DNA from 2 places in the Paeniglutamicibacter sp. genome. Region 2 is predicted to be linked to the other one. Evidence: predicted binding sites of a transcription regulator. Region 2 holds the regulator's gene; the other holds the start of a gene.
The links. Region 2 encodes HspR, which represses chaperone genes until heat shock. Its sites were predicted from a motif close to AAGTTGAGTCNNNNNGACTCAACTT; they were not measured.
Positions count from the first base shown of each region.

Region 1: the regulator HspR is predicted to act here: its motif matches at 2,221-2,245, upstream of dnaK (molecular chaperone DnaK).

Region 1 covers NZ_JBKKAP010000166.1:400-8,122, forward strand. The annotation lists gene ACLQ7E_RS19600 (nucleotide exchange factor GrpE) at 1-249, opposite strand, end outside; gene dnaK (molecular chaperone DnaK) at 264-2,111, opposite strand; gene ACLQ7E_RS19610 (hypothetical protein) at 2,453-3,013, opposite strand; gene ACLQ7E_RS19615 (DEAD/DEAH box helicase) at 3,222-5,021, opposite strand; gene ACLQ7E_RS19620 (MMPL family transporter) at 5,278-7,344, opposite strand; gene ACLQ7E_RS19625 (MarR family winged helix-turn-helix transcriptional regulator) at 7,533-7,723, shown strand, end outside.
Region 2 covers NZ_JBKKAP010000160.1:261-6,930, forward strand. The annotation lists gene ACLQ7E_RS19105 (DnaJ C-terminal domain-containing protein) at 1-905, shown strand, start outside; gene ACLQ7E_RS19110 (heat shock protein transcriptional repressor HspR) at 1,004-1,435, shown strand; gene ACLQ7E_RS19115 (alpha/beta hydrolase) at 1,466-2,374, shown strand; gene trmB (tRNA (guanosine(46)-N7)-methyltransferase TrmB) at 2,432-3,289, opposite strand; gene ACLQ7E_RS19125 (polysaccharide deacetylase family protein) at 3,310-4,854, opposite strand; gene ACLQ7E_RS19130 (YccF domain-containing protein) at 5,000-5,407, shown strand; gene ACLQ7E_RS19135 (VOC family protein) at 5,614-6,081, shown strand; gene ACLQ7E_RS19140 (YceI family protein) at 6,482-6,670, shown strand, end outside.

The DNA.
Region 1 (7,723 bases), on a different contig from region 2:
GCTTTCGCGCGCAACATCGCGGTCGCGCTCGACGCGCTTGCGGTAGTTGACGTACTCGGCCTGCAGGCGCAACAGGTCGTCGCGCAATTCGGCTTCCTTGTCGCTGACCGGGGTTTCATCCCCGGCCTCGCTGCCGGCCTCGTTGAGGATGGCTTCGGCCTGGCTCAACGCGTCGCCCGAGTCATGGGCTTCGTCAACAGGAGTGACCTCTTCCTTGGAGGCACCCTCGTCGTGAATTTCCTCTGACATGGTTGATGCGCCCCTTACTTCTTTTCGTCTTCGTCAATGACCTCGGCGTCGACGATGTCTTCATCGGCGTTCGGTGCCTCGGCGTCGTCGGCCGCTGCTGCGCCTTCGCTCTGTGCCTGCGAGTAGATGGCCTCGCCCAGCTTGGTCTGCGAAGCCTGCAGCTTCTCGAACGCGGCCTTGACCTCGTCGTCGTTGTCCTGGGATTCCAGGGCCTTCTTCAAGGCGTCAACGTCGGCCTGGACCTCGGTCTTGACCTCTTCGGGCAGCTTGTCGGCGTTGTCCTTGATGAGCTTGTCCACCGAGTAGGCGGACTGCTCGGCGGCGTTGCGGGTCTCGGCAGCCTCGCGGCGGGCCTTGTCCTCGGAGGCGTGCTCCTCGGCTTCGCGGACCATGCGCTCGATGTCATCCTTGGACAGCGCGGTGCCGCCGGTGATGGTCATCGACTGCTCGACTCCGGTGCCCTTGTCCTTGGCGGACACATGGACGATGCCGTTGGCGTCGATGTCGAAGGTGACCTCGACCTGCGGGATTCCACGCGGGGCCGGCGCAATGCCGGTCAGCTCGAAGGTGCCCAGTGCCTTGTTGTCGCGGGTGAACTCGCGCTCGCCCTGGAAGACCTGGATGGAAACCGAGGGCTGGTTGTCCTCGGCGGTGGTGAAGGTCTCCGAACGCTTGGTCGGGATCGCGGTGTTGCGCTCGATCAGCTTGGTCATCACACCACCCTTGGTTTCGATGCCCAGTGCCAGCGGGGTGACGTCGATGAGCAGAACGTCCTTGCGCTCGCCCTTCAGCACGCCGGCCTGCAGTGCTGCACCAACGGCAACAACCTCATCCGGGTTCACACCCTTGTTGGCTTCCTTGCCGGCCAATTCCTTGACCAGTTCGGCAACTGCCGGCATGCGGGTCGAGCCGCCAACGAGGATCACGTGGGCGATCTCGGAGACCTTCACGCCGGCTTCGGCGATAACGTCCTTGAACGGCTTGCGGGTGCGCTCGAGCAGGTCGTTGGTCAGTTCCTGGAACTTGGCACGGGAAAGGTGCTCGTCCAGGTGAACCGGGCCATCGGCGGTGACCGAGAGGTACTGCAGGGAGATGTTGGTGGAGGTGGCCGAGGAGAGTTCCTTCTTGGCCTGCTCCGCTGCTTCCTTCAGGCGCTGCAGGGCAATCTTGTCCTTGGACAGGTCTGCGCCCTTCTGCTTGGCCTGGGCCAGCAGCCAGTCAACAACGCGCTGGTCCCAGTCGTCGCCGCCGAGGCGGTTGTCGCCCGAGGTCGCGCGGACCTGGATGGTGGAGAAATCGTCTTCGTCCTTGCCAACTTCGAGCAAGGAAACGTCGAAGGTTCCGCCGCCGAGGTCGAAGACCAGGATGAGCTCGTCTTCCTTGCCCTTATCCAGGCCGTAGGCCAGTGCGGCCGCGGTCGGCTCGTTGACAATGCGCAGGACGTTGAGGCCGGCGATCTCGCCGGCTTCCTTCGTGGCCTGGCGCTCGGCGTCGTTGAAGTAGGCCGGCACGGTGATGACGGCGTCGGTGACCTTTTCGCCCAGGTAGGACTCGGCGTCGGTCTTGAGCTTCATCAGCGTACGTGCGGAGATTTCCTGCGCGGTGTACTTCTTGTCGTCGATGGCAACCGACCAGTCGGTGCCCATGTGGCGCTTGACCGAGGCAATGGTGCGATCGATGTTGTTCACGGCCTGGCGCTTGGCGATGTCGCCAACCAGGACCTCGCCGCTCTTGGCGAAGGCAACGACCGACGGGGTGGTGCGGTTGCCTTCGGCGTTGGCGATGACGGTGGGCTCGCCACCTTCGAGGACGGATACAACGGAGTTGGTGGTTCCGAGGTCAATACCTACGGCACGAGACATGGGGGTGCTCCTTCATTACCTTGGGAAAATAATCCAACGTTCAAGGCGATTTCAACCGCTTGAGCGTTCTGCACTCAAGTTTACTCGGTGGCAAAACGATGTCAATTCAAAGTTGAGTGGGTAAGGCTCAACTTTGAGATTTTGAGACTCTTTCATGTTCAACGAAAAGAAAAGTTCCGCGGAATTCCGGGGAACTTGGAGTTGGCTGTGAGTGCTGTTCGCCGGGAGAGATCAGCTCCAAAGTCTCCCATTTCCACGCGAAAATGCCGCGGCCCCGAATTCGAGCGCGGATTCGGGGCCTGCAGGGTCTTGGACCCTCGCCTCCCTCGAGCGCGGATTCGTTAGCTCCCCAGAACCAGGTCCATGCCGAGGAATGCGAGCAGGCCGAATGCGGTGCCCCACAGGATGATGGAAATGATTTGCCAGAAAACGACCTTCTCCTTGGCGGCACCGAAGGAGACCAGCGCAGCCGAGGTAATTTGGCTCGGAAGGATTGTCTGCCCCAACAGGCTGACGCCCGCGATGCCGTACTTATCGAAGGCCGAGCGCAGTTTGACGAACTTTAGTGACGGAGCAGTCTTCTCCTTGGCAACCTTCCCGCGCACGAAATGCGCGCCATTGACCAGCAGCAGCATGGAAGCTACGTTGCCCACGATTGCGGCGAAAATCGCAATCACCGGATTGATGCCGATGACAACGCCGAGTGCCGAGCCAAAGTAGGACTCGATGAATGGAACGGCCGCCACCAGCATCACGGCGAGCCACTGCAATGCGGGAGGGAAATTGGACGTGAACTGCTGCAGTGATTCAATCAAGACTGTCTCCGATGTCGTAAGGGTCGCTGCCACGTGCGCAGGTGCCAATCGGATCGAATGATTCGCTTCGACCTGCGCCGGCCGCACGCTGTTTCCTCAAGATTATTGGTTCAATCCAGCGCGCCGGGCGACTAAAAGGATGATTTCTCGGTATCCGGATCCCGACGAAGGGTGAAGTCGAAAAATCCTCCCGCGGCCCCTTAAACGCAGGCTGGGCCCGGGTTCACAACTTTCGTTGTAATCCCGGACCCAGCCAATGGCTCAAGCCCAACCACCCATGGTGGTCGGAATGGCCTTAGTAGTTGTTGCGGCCGTTCGAGGCCGGCGACGTTGCGCGGCGCGGACCGCGTCCACGGCCTGCCCCGGTTGCTGCTTCGACCTTGGATGCACCCAGCGCGTCGGCGATGGTGTTTCCGCCGCGGGGGCGGGAACCTGCGCTGGAACCCTGGCGCTGGCCCGAGTTGTTGCGTGCCGCTGCCGAGCCGCGGTTGGGGACGGCACTGCGACGGGCTACGTCGCGGTCGTCCTGGCGCACGTCGGCACGGCGGTCGGCGCGGTTGTCGGTGCGACGTTCGCCACCGCGAGGAGCCGAGGCTCCGGCACCGCGGTTGTCATTGCGGCGTTCTCCACCGCGGCCGCCCGGAGCAGCGTAGCCACGGCCCTCGCCGCGGTTCTCGCTGCGGCCTTCGCCGCGGTTCTCGGTACGGCGTTCGCCACTGCGTCCGGCCGGGGCGTTGCCGCCACGGTTCTCGGTGCGGCGCTCTCCGCCACGGTTTTCATCGCGGTTGCGCGGGGCCTCGCCGGTGGCGCTCTTGGCGGTGCCGCGGCCGCCGCGGCGACGGCCACGGCCACCTGCTGCGTCGGAGTCGGTCAAGGTTTCCTTGCGAACGGTGGCCGTGCTGCGCAGCTGCGGGGCAACATAGGCAACGGGAGCCGCGAGTTCGCCCACGACGTCCATGACGACCTGTGCGTTCGGGGTGACCTTGACAATCGGCACCTTCAGGCCAGCGGCCTTGATCAGGGACTTCACGTCGCTCTGCTGGTCCGGGGTGGCGATGGTGACAACAATGCCATCCGAACCGGCGCGGGCGGTACGGCCCGAGCGGTGCAAGTAGGCCTTGTGCTCTGCCGGCGGGTCAATGTGAACCACGAGCTCGACGCCATCGACGTGCACGCCGCGGGCGGCAACGTCGGTGGCAACCAACACGCGGGCATCGCCGGCCGAGAAGGCGGCGAGGTTGCGGTCGCGGGCGTTCTGGCTCAGGTTGCCGTGCAGGTCAACGGTCGGGATGCCGCACTTGGTCAGCCAGACGGCCATCTTCTTGGCGTGGTGCTTGGTGCGCATGAACATGATGCGGCGACCGGAACCCGAGGCCAGGGTGCGGACCAGTTCCTTCTTGTCGTCGTTGGACACCAGGAACACGTGGTGCTCCATGGTGTTCACGGCGGCGGTCGGTGCATCGACCGAGTGAACGGTCGGGTTGGACAGGTAGCGCTGGACAAGCTTGTCCACGCCGTTGTCCAGGGTGGCGGAGAAGAGCATGTGCTGGATGCCGCGGGGGGCCTGGTCCAGGATGCGCTTGACGACCGGCAGGAAGCCGAGGTCGGCCATGTGGTCGGCCTCGTCCAGCACGGAGATTTCCACGCGGGAGAGGTCGGCGACGCGCTGCTTGAGGAGGTCCTCAAGGCGGCCGGGGCAGGCGATGAGGATGTCAACGCCGGCGTTCAGGTCTTTTTCCTGGCGCAGCTGCGAGACGCCGCCGAAGACAACACCAACGCGGAGGTCCACGGCCTTGGCCAGCGGCTCAACGACCTTGGCGATCTGGGTGGCCAGTTCGCGGGTGGGTGCCATGATCAGGGCGCGCGGGAAGCGTGCCTTGCGGGGCTTGGGGTTGGCTGCCAGGCGGGCAACCACGGGAAGGGAGAAGGCAAGGGTCTTGCCCGAGCCGGTCTGGCCGCGGCCAAGCACGTCGCCACCGTTGAGGGTGGTGGGAAGGGTGGCTTCCTGGATGGGGAATGCCGATTCGATTCCTTGCGACGCCAGGACGTCTGCGAAGGTTGCGGGCACGCCAAGGGAAGTAAATGAAGGACTCACGTGGTACTTTCTCTCAAAGCTTCGCACGACGGTTTCGGCGCGCGTGGTCGCCGAAGAAAGAGAGAGCCAAGATGGCGCTAAGCGCACATCGACCGGCCGCGAGCGCCTCTCGCAAAGGAGACGGAGCATGCGGCGGATCGGGAAATCTAATCTGTCGACGCATAGACCCTCGGGTTGCAAGCAGAGTACTCGCACCTTACCGATCTACAAGTATCCAGCTTAGCAGTACCGGGCCCGCCGCAGAACGAGAGATCCGTTACCTTGTGCGCCCCAGCTTGCCCGGCCACCAGATCTTCGGGCCGATGTCTCGGACCAGGGCCGGGACCAGCAACGATCTCACGACCAAGGTGTCCAGCAGCACGCCGAAGGCCACGATGAACCCCAGCTGTACCAGGAACATGATGGGAATGATGCCCAGGGCCGCGAAGGTGGCTGCCAGCACCACGCCCGCGGACGTGATCACCCCTCCGGTGACGGCCAGCCCGCGCAGGACCCCGGAACGCGTCCCGTGGACCAGGGACTCCTCCCTGACCCGGGTCATCAGGAAGATGTTGTAGTCCACCCCGAGTGCCACCAGGAACACGAAGCCAAAGAGCGGAACCGAGGGGTCGGCCCCGACGAAGTTGAAGATGCCGTTGAAGACCCAGGCCGAGACGCCCATGGCCGTTCCGTAGGACAGCAGGGTCGTGGCCACCAGCAGCACCGGGGCCACGATCGAGCGCAGCAGCAACATGAGGATGACAAGGATGGCGCCGAGGATCAACGGGATGATCTTGGCCAGGTCCGCCTGCGCCGTGGTCGCGGTGTCGCTCAGGGTCGCGGTGGTGCCGCCCACCAATGAGCCTGCATCTTGTTGGTGGAGCACCTGTCGCAGGTCGAGTAGCGTGGCTTTGGCCGCGTCCGAATCCGCTGCATCGTCCAAGGTGATCGACATGAGGTTGCGGCCCTCGACAGCCTGGGGATCCCGGCCGGCGCCGGCCAACGCGGGCCCGCCGTCCGCTGCCTGGAGGTAGGCCGACGCCACCCCGTCGGCGTCCCCGGCCAAACCCAGGAGTTCGCTCGCCTTGGTTTCATCGACGATGGCAAACAGCGGGCTTCCGGTACCGCCCGGAAAATGCTGGCCCAGCACAATCTGCCCGTCGCGGGAATCGGTTTGGCCCAGGACCAGTTCGCTCTGCGGCACGCCGGCGGCCTTGAGCTGGGTCATGCCCAATGCCCCGGCGGCCAGCACCAGCGCGGTAAGTACCCAGATGGGCCGGGGGTGGCGGCCGACGAAGCCCGCGACCCGTCCCCACAGTCCTGCGGGCAGTTCCTCGCGGCCAAGCGGAATGGCCGGCTTTGGCATGAAGGGCCAGTAGGCCTTCCTGCCCAGCAGTGCCAGGGCGGCGGGCAGGAACGTCAGTGCGGCGATGATGGAGAAGACAATGCCGCTGGCACCGATGGGGCCCAGCGCCTTGTTGGAGTTCAGGTCCGAGAAGAGCAGGCACAGCAGGCCGACGGTCACGGTGCCGCCGGAGGCCAGGATCGGTTCCACGGATCGCTTCCACGCGGTCATGGCGGCCTCCCAGCGGTCCTGCCCGCGGGACAGCGCTTCCTTGTGCCGGGCCACCAGCAGGAGTGAATAGTCGGTCGCCGCACCGATGACCAGGATCGAAAGGATGCCCTGGCTTTGCCCGTCCAGTCGGATCCAGCCTTCCTTGGCCATGATGTACACCGCCAGGATGGCCGCGCAGAGCGCGGCAACGGCCGTGAACAGCACAGTGACCGGCAACAGGACGGATCGATAGACCAGCAGCAGGATCAGGAAGACCGCACCAAGTGCCACGCCCAGCAGCACGCCGTCGATGCCGCCGAAGGCCTCGACCAGGTCCGCGCTGAAGCCGGCCGGGCCGGTGACGTAGGCGCGGGTCCCCTCGGGGATCCTCTCGCCGAGCTCTGCACGCAGGGCCTCGACGACATCCTCGACCTCTGCATTGCCGTCAAGGGGAACCAGCAGCTGGGCGGCAAGCCCGTCCTCGGAGGCAAACGGGCCGACGATGTCGCCGTCAAGCCCCTTGAGGTCTTTGAGCGAGGTCGCCAGCTCCTTGATCCCTTCCTGGTCGATCGCCGATTCGCCGGCGATCACCACCACGGCGGGGATGGCGTCGGAGGTGCGGAACTTGGCCTGCCACTCCAGGGCCCGGGTCGCCTCGGCCGTGGCCGGCAGGAATGCCGCCTGGTCGTTGGTTTGCACCTCGCCGAGCTTGCCGAAGGTCGGTCCGCCCACTCCCGCAACGCCCAGCCAGATTGCAACCAGCACGACGGCAAGCGCCGCGCGTAGCACCGCCTTGCCCGTCCCCGGCCTGGGCCGGTTTCCGCGCCGACGGACGCCTGCACCTGTCTCCACGACTTGATTGCCCACGATCCCACTCCTCGTTGAAAGGACGAATTTCCGTTCATCAAACATTACGTCTCCATGAAATAGTATTTCCATCATGGAACTATTTCAAGTCGCGGCATAGAATGGTCACCATGGATCCCGCCGCTGCCTTCGAACTCGTCTTGCTTCTTCAGCAGTTCGGGCAGGCATCGGACAGGTACGTCGAGTCCACCGGGACCCGGCACAAGACCCACCGCACGGACATGAACGCGCTGGCCGTCATCATGCGCTTCGAGCGTGCGGGAACCCCGCCAACGCCGGGCGACCTTTCGCGGACCCTGCA
Region 2 (6,670 bases):
CGGACATCAAGAAGGCCTATCGGAAGATGGCGCGCAAGTACCACCCGGACACCAACTCCGGCGACGCCGAGTCCGAGCGCAGGTTCAAGGACATCACCGAGGCCCATTCGGTGCTTTCGGACCCCGAGGACCGCCAGCAGTACGATGCCATCCGCGCCATGGGCTCGGGGGCGCGTTTCAGCGCCGGCGGCCACGGCGGAGCACCGGGGAACGGAGGCTTCGAGGATGTCTTCTCCAATCTCTTCAACTCTGGCGGTGGGGGCGGCCGTCGCGGCAGCAGCAGCAGCAGCCAGGTGCCGCCGGATTTTGCCGACCTCTTTGGTGGCGGCGGATTCGGCGGTTTTGGCCAACAGACGCCGCGCAAGGGCGCCGACCGAACCGCCAGCACCACGATCTCCTTTGCCGGTTCCATGAAGGGAACCACCATCGGCCTGCGCGAGGCCAACGGCGAGGTCATCGACGTGCGGATTCCAGCCGGGATCAAGGACGGGCAATCGGTCCGGGTCCGCGGCAAGGGTTCGGCCGGTGCCGCCGGCTCCGGGGACCTGATCGTCAAGGTCACCGTCAAGCCGCACCCGGTTTTCATCCGCGAGGACAACAACATCCGGATCCATGTGCCGGTGACCTTCGACGAGGCGGCCCTCGGCGGGCAGATCGAGGTTCCCACGTTGACCGGTGAGACCGTCAAGATGAAGGTCCCGGCCGGCTCAGCAACGGGCCGCACCCTGCGACTGAAGGAACGCGGCGTGCATACCTCAAAGGCCACGGGCGACCTGCTGGTCACCCTGGACGTGGTGGTTCCGCAGAACCTCTCCAAGGAAGCCAAGGCGGCAGTCGAGGCCTTCGCCGAGGCAACCAAGGCAGACAACCCGCGCGAGGCACTGCTCTCGCGCGCAACACTCTAAATACCGTGACGCCCCGTGCCGCCCACCAGCGACGCGGGGCGCTTCGACTTACCAAGAAATTGGTTACGGTGGATGAAAAGGATTGAAAGGCAGGGATCATGGGCAGCGACCGGCTAAGGCCGATCTTCGTCATTTCAGTGGCAGCCGATCTGGCCGACATGCACCCCCAGACGCTGCGCCAATACGACCGCCTGGGACTGGTTTCGCCTTCGCGCCAAGGCGGAAAGCAACGCAGGTACTCCGAACACGATGTGGAATTGCTGCGGGAAATCCAGCGGCTTTCCAAGGACGGGGTGTCCCTGGAGGGCATCAAGCGCATCATGGCACTGGAGAACCAGGTCGCCGCACTGCGTTTCCGGGTCGGCGAACTGAGCAACGAGGTCTTCGCCCTGCGCAGCGCCCATCAGGCCGCCGGACTCGGACGGGTCTTTGCCGCCGGCAGCACCGGCGACGTGGTGTCGCTGGCCCGGGGCCAACGACCACGCGGCCGCAGCCAGGCCATGGTGGTGTGGAAGCCGCGGGGCAAGTAGCCGCCGTGAACGGGCCGCAAGGATGCGTCCATGACCGTCGGTGAGGGCTATGCCCGGCTCTCCGCCGAGGCATACGACAGGTTCGAGGCCCTGTGCGCGATTCGCGGCAGGCTGGGCAAGGCCCATCGCCAGGGCCTGGACGGCACCGCGCATGCGCTGCGCCCCGGCTCCATGGATCCTGCCATTCCCGCCCGCCATTTGCTGTACCTTGACCTTTCCGTCCGGGAACCGCTGGCGGCCGTCGCAGTCGGCGACCTGGACACCGCCACCCACGTCACCTTCCAGCTCTCGGGGACCGGGATCCGGGCCCGCAACGCCTTGTGGGGCAGCGTGCGTGAGGCCGGGCAGCTGTACCTGGAACAACAAAGGGTCGGCGTGTCCGCGCCTGCGGTGGTGGCTTGGCTGGGGTATCGAACCCCGAACCTTGCCGGCGCCCTGCTCAACAGTGCCGCGCGGCGCGGCATGCACCGGTTGGAGGACGACTTGGCAACGTTCGCCCGCCTGCGGCCGGACAAACCGCACCTGGCCGTGGAGGCACACTCCTATGCGGCGAGCCTTGCAGCACAGGTGCTTGACGCTGAATCAGGGTTTCGGCTGCGGGCGCAGGCGCTGGCCATGATCGGTTCGGCCGGGATTCCGCGGCACTTCTCCCGGGAGCCGGGCAGGCTCAACGTGCCACCGCAGAACATCTACGAGGCCATCGCCGAGGGGGATTGCCTGGCGTGGCTCGGACGAACGCTCTCGGGCCGCAAACTGCTCTCCGGCCACGATTTCAATGTCGGCGCAAAGCCGGAGCTGGGACTGCATGCGGCCACGGGCCACAACACCTCCCAATTCCGGGACGACAATCCGTCCTCGGCGAGGGGCTATCGAGACCCCGGGACGCTTTCGCTGCGCAACCTTGCGCTGATCACCACCGGACAACTGCCCCTGCCTTAAGCACGGAGGGCGGCGCCGGGCCCAAGCCCGAAACCGCCCCGCCAGCCGTTGACTCTTCTACTGGGCCTTGCGGTAGGCCAAGTCAAAGATCAGGCGACCTGCCTTCAGCGCCTTGCCCTCGAAGCTGGTCAGGGTGCGGCCCTCGAAGCGCGGGGCCCAGCCGCCACGTTCGTCGATGAAGTCCGGGTCCTTGTCCTCGTTTTCCAGGCCAAGGCGGCGGACCTTGGTGAGGTTGCTGTTCTCGCCGGACAGCTCGCCCGGGTGCAGGTTGGTGAATGCCGGTGCCGCGTCGAAGACCTCGCGCATTTGCTCGGCGTAGTTGGACCAGTCGGTGGCCAGCCGGATGGTTCCACCGGGCTCCAGAACGCGTTCAAGCTTGGGCAGGAAGGTGTCCTTGATGAGCCGGCGCTTGTGGTGGCGGATCTTGTGCCACGGGTCGGAGAAAAAGATCCAGATCTCGGAGGCGGAGCCTGCCGGGAGCATGGAGTCGAGGGCTTCGGGGGCATTGGCCTGTACCGCCCGCACGTTCGTCAGTTCGTTGTTTTCCACGCGCACCATCAGGGCTGCCAGCCCCGGTCGGTAGACCTCCACCGCGAGGAAATCCGTCTCGCGGTTCTGGCTTGCGGCAAAGGCCATGGCCTCGCCCAGCCCCGATCCGATCTCAACAATCAGTGGTGCCTTGCGGCCGTAGAGCGCCTCAGGGTCGAAGTCGTAGCCTTCACCCACCGAGGTGTCGGTACGGTCCCGCGGAGGATCGATGATGTACTTGCTGGCCGTGCGTTCCCAGGCATCGGCGCGACGACCGTGCAAGCGGCTGCCGCGGCGGACAAACGACACGGGTTCGGATTGGTAAAAGCTGAGGTCGTCGACGGCGCGGCCGCTGATCGGCATCTTGCGCTCTGGGGGAAGGCTCATGGAGTTAAGGTTAGCGAACTTCAGCGTCCTGCTTTCCCGGTCTTCCTGTTGTCCGGCTTCGCCGGCTGCGGCCCGCGGGCATAGGATTCCCCTGCCTCGAGCCCCGCGGAACCCATGAGTTCGGTGACGGTGACAAAGGTGTAGCCCTTGGCCTGCAGGCCGGAGAGAATCCTCGGGACGGCGGCGACGGTGCTCGAGTGGATGTCGTGCAACAGGACGATCGACCCCGGTCTGGTCTGTTTAATCGCGGAGTCAACCACCTTCTCGGCGTTGCGGTGCTTCCAGTCCAAGGTGTCGACGTCCCACAGGATGACCGGGGTGCTTGAGAGCCTGTCGCTGATGGAATTGTGCGCACCAAAGGGAGGACGCAACAATCCCGCCGGTTGGTTGACAGCCTGGGAGATCACGTCATTGGTGCGGTCAATCTCACTTCTGATTTCGGCCGAGGACAACGACGTAAACGAGCGGTGGTTCCAGGTGTGGTTCCCGATCTCGTGCCCCTCGGAGACCATGCGCTGCAGTATTTCCGGGCGGAGCTTGGCGTTTGGGCCGGTGACAAAGAACGTGGAGGGCGCTTTCCCGTCCCGCAGGGAGTCAAGTAGTTTCCCGGTCTTGGGGCCCGGTCCGTCGTCAAAGGTCAGGGCAACACATTTTTCCGTCTTGCAGTCGATGCTGCGCGGTGAAGGCGGATTGCCCGGCTCTTGGGCCAGGGGCAGGCCCGTGCCCGGGGCGAGGGAGTCCTGCAAGAGGCCCAGTTGGATCCGCGGACTTGGGGACGTCGATGCGGTGCGGGCCAATGTACCGAAGTCCGAGAGCAGCGCGGAGACCTGTTCGGCCGAAACCGTCACGATGAGGGGCCCGACGGATCCTGTGCCAAGGCTGTTGTCATCGAATTCAACCAACGCATTGCCGAGCCGGTCAAAGTTCACCGAATCCAGCCATGAGTCTTCCAAGTCCATGAGGCTTCCGTTGAAGACCCTCGGGTCGATGGTTGCGGCCTGGACGACGAACTCCTTGAAGTCCGCCCAGTCGTCGTCGCTGCCAAACAAATCCCTGGTTCCCATGGCCCGCGGACTGCCTTGTTCAGACCACTGGGTCAGGTATCTTGTCGCGCCGCCGGCGCCGGAAGACTCGTAGGTGTTCACCCTGATGCCCAACACCTGGGTGGAAACAGCGGTGAGATCGCTGCGCACATTCAGTTCCGCCGCGGGGAAGGTTCCCGTGGATACGTCAGGCACGTTCGTGGCCTTGAACGCATCGACTACTTCCTTCACCAGCTCTCGCTGTGCCCGGGTTGCCTCCGGGACGGAGGGGACCTCGAAATGCCTGGTGAAGATGCGTCGGTGTTCGTCGGATTGGGCCACGGCCTCCACATCCGGAACAAGCAGCAGCGGCAACGAGTCGGTGTTCTGGCGGTCCGTGGCGGAGGGAACAGCGTCGGTGTCGTGGGAGAAGGCCAATGGGGACTTGGGCGATCCGGGTGTCGGTGCGCAACCTGTCAGGAAAACGGTGCAGAGGATTCCGGAGATGAGCAGTGAAGATTTTCGACCAAACGCAGACGGCATCCAACAATCTTGCCCGTTTGGGGCGCGCCAATCGAATCCTCGGGGACTTCTGGCCGAATCGTTAGAAAGCGTTACCAAGTATCTGGGGGATCATTCAGGGTGATACCCCATGGCGCGGTATTGGTTCGTAGGAGAAACTTGAGTCATGCGAAACACTCTCTCCGTGGTCCTGAACGTCATCTGGCTAGTATTCGGCGGGATCTGGCTGGCTGCAGGTTACGTCTTGGCCGGCATCATTTGCTGCCTGCTCATTGTCACGATCCCCTTTGGCATTGCTTCCTTCCGCATCGCCCTCTACGCGCTGTGGCCCTTCGGCCGCACCGTGGTGGACCGCGGTCGAGTAGGTGCTTTTTCAACCATTGGAAATGTCATCTGGGTCCTGGTGGCCGGCATCTGGATCGCCATTGGCCATGTCCTGACCGCGATCCCGATGTTCGTGAGCATCGTCGGCATTCCGCTGGGCATCGCGAACCTGAAAATGATCCCGATATCCCTTATGCCGCTGGGCAAGGAAATCGTTCCGAGCACCCACTACATCCCGATGTCCCGGTAGGCCTTCCGCCGCCCTGATCGCACACCTACGCGGCCGGCCGTTCCGAGGTCCACGGCCTTGGTGCGGCCGGCTAGGGGGGCGACCCCGAGCGCAGGCCGACGAACTTTCGCCACTGATTTCGCTGTTGCCCCTTGTATCTTGGCCGGGCGATTTCTAGTCTTGGGTGTCGGAAGCAGTGCCAAGCACCGAGGGGACGAGTCCAACTCATGAAAGACCTGATCAACTGCCTGTGGTTTGACGGACAGGGGCTGGAAGCTGCCCGGTACTACACCGAGATCTTTCCGAATTCCCGGATCGTCTCGCACCTCGACCTGGACACGCACGGGAATCCGGCGAGCGAGCCAATGACTGTGGAGTTCCATCTCAATGGACGCCCCTTCGTTGCCCTGAACGGCGGACCGCTCTTCAAATTCAACGAGGCCATTTCCTTCCAGATCATGTGCGATGACCAGGCCGAGGTCGACCACTACTGGGACAAGCTGACCGCCGGCGGCGAGGAAAGCCAATGCGGTTGGCTCAAGGATCGCTTCGGGGTGTCCTGGCAGGTTGTCCCGGTTCGCATGGTTGAGCTGCTCAGCGATCCGGACCCGGAGGTCGCGCGCCGGGTGACCGAGGCATTCATGCCCATGAGGAAACTGGATATCGCAGTCCTTGAGGCAGCGGCCCGGGGATAGCTGCCTGGGCATCGTGCAAGTGGCGTGCACGGCCGTGGGGTGTCAACCCAATTGCGCAGGGATGCGTGGCTTTGGTCGTGGGCGTTGTTGCCCTTCTCCCGTGACATTGTCGGCGTCCGGCCATAGCGGAGGCGCAGTTGCCTAACGCGTGCCGACGGCCATCCCGATGCCCGACGGCATCTTCGGAACTCCCCTAGGCGTCGCCCATCCGGCCGACCCCGGGGGTTCGTTGCTGCCGCTTTTGTGGCGAGCGTGCCGAGCCGGGCGCGGCCTTCCGGGGATCAACTCGGACCTTGACAAAAAGTGGTGGGGAACTGGAGACGGGTGGCCGTTACGTTGGTAGTGTAAGCACCAGTCGGGGGGGACTAATCCACCTGCACCGCAACCAAAAGGGGGAATAATGACCCAGCTCGATCCAGCCTACGCGGGGACGTGGCGATTCGATCCAGGGCACACTCGCATCGGCTTCAACGCCCGCCACGCAATGGTGACGAAGGTGCGGGGCGCCTTCAACGAGGTGGAGGGGACCATCCACGTCGATGTGGAGGATGTCGGCAAGAGCAGCATCGAGATGTCCGTCAAGGTCGCC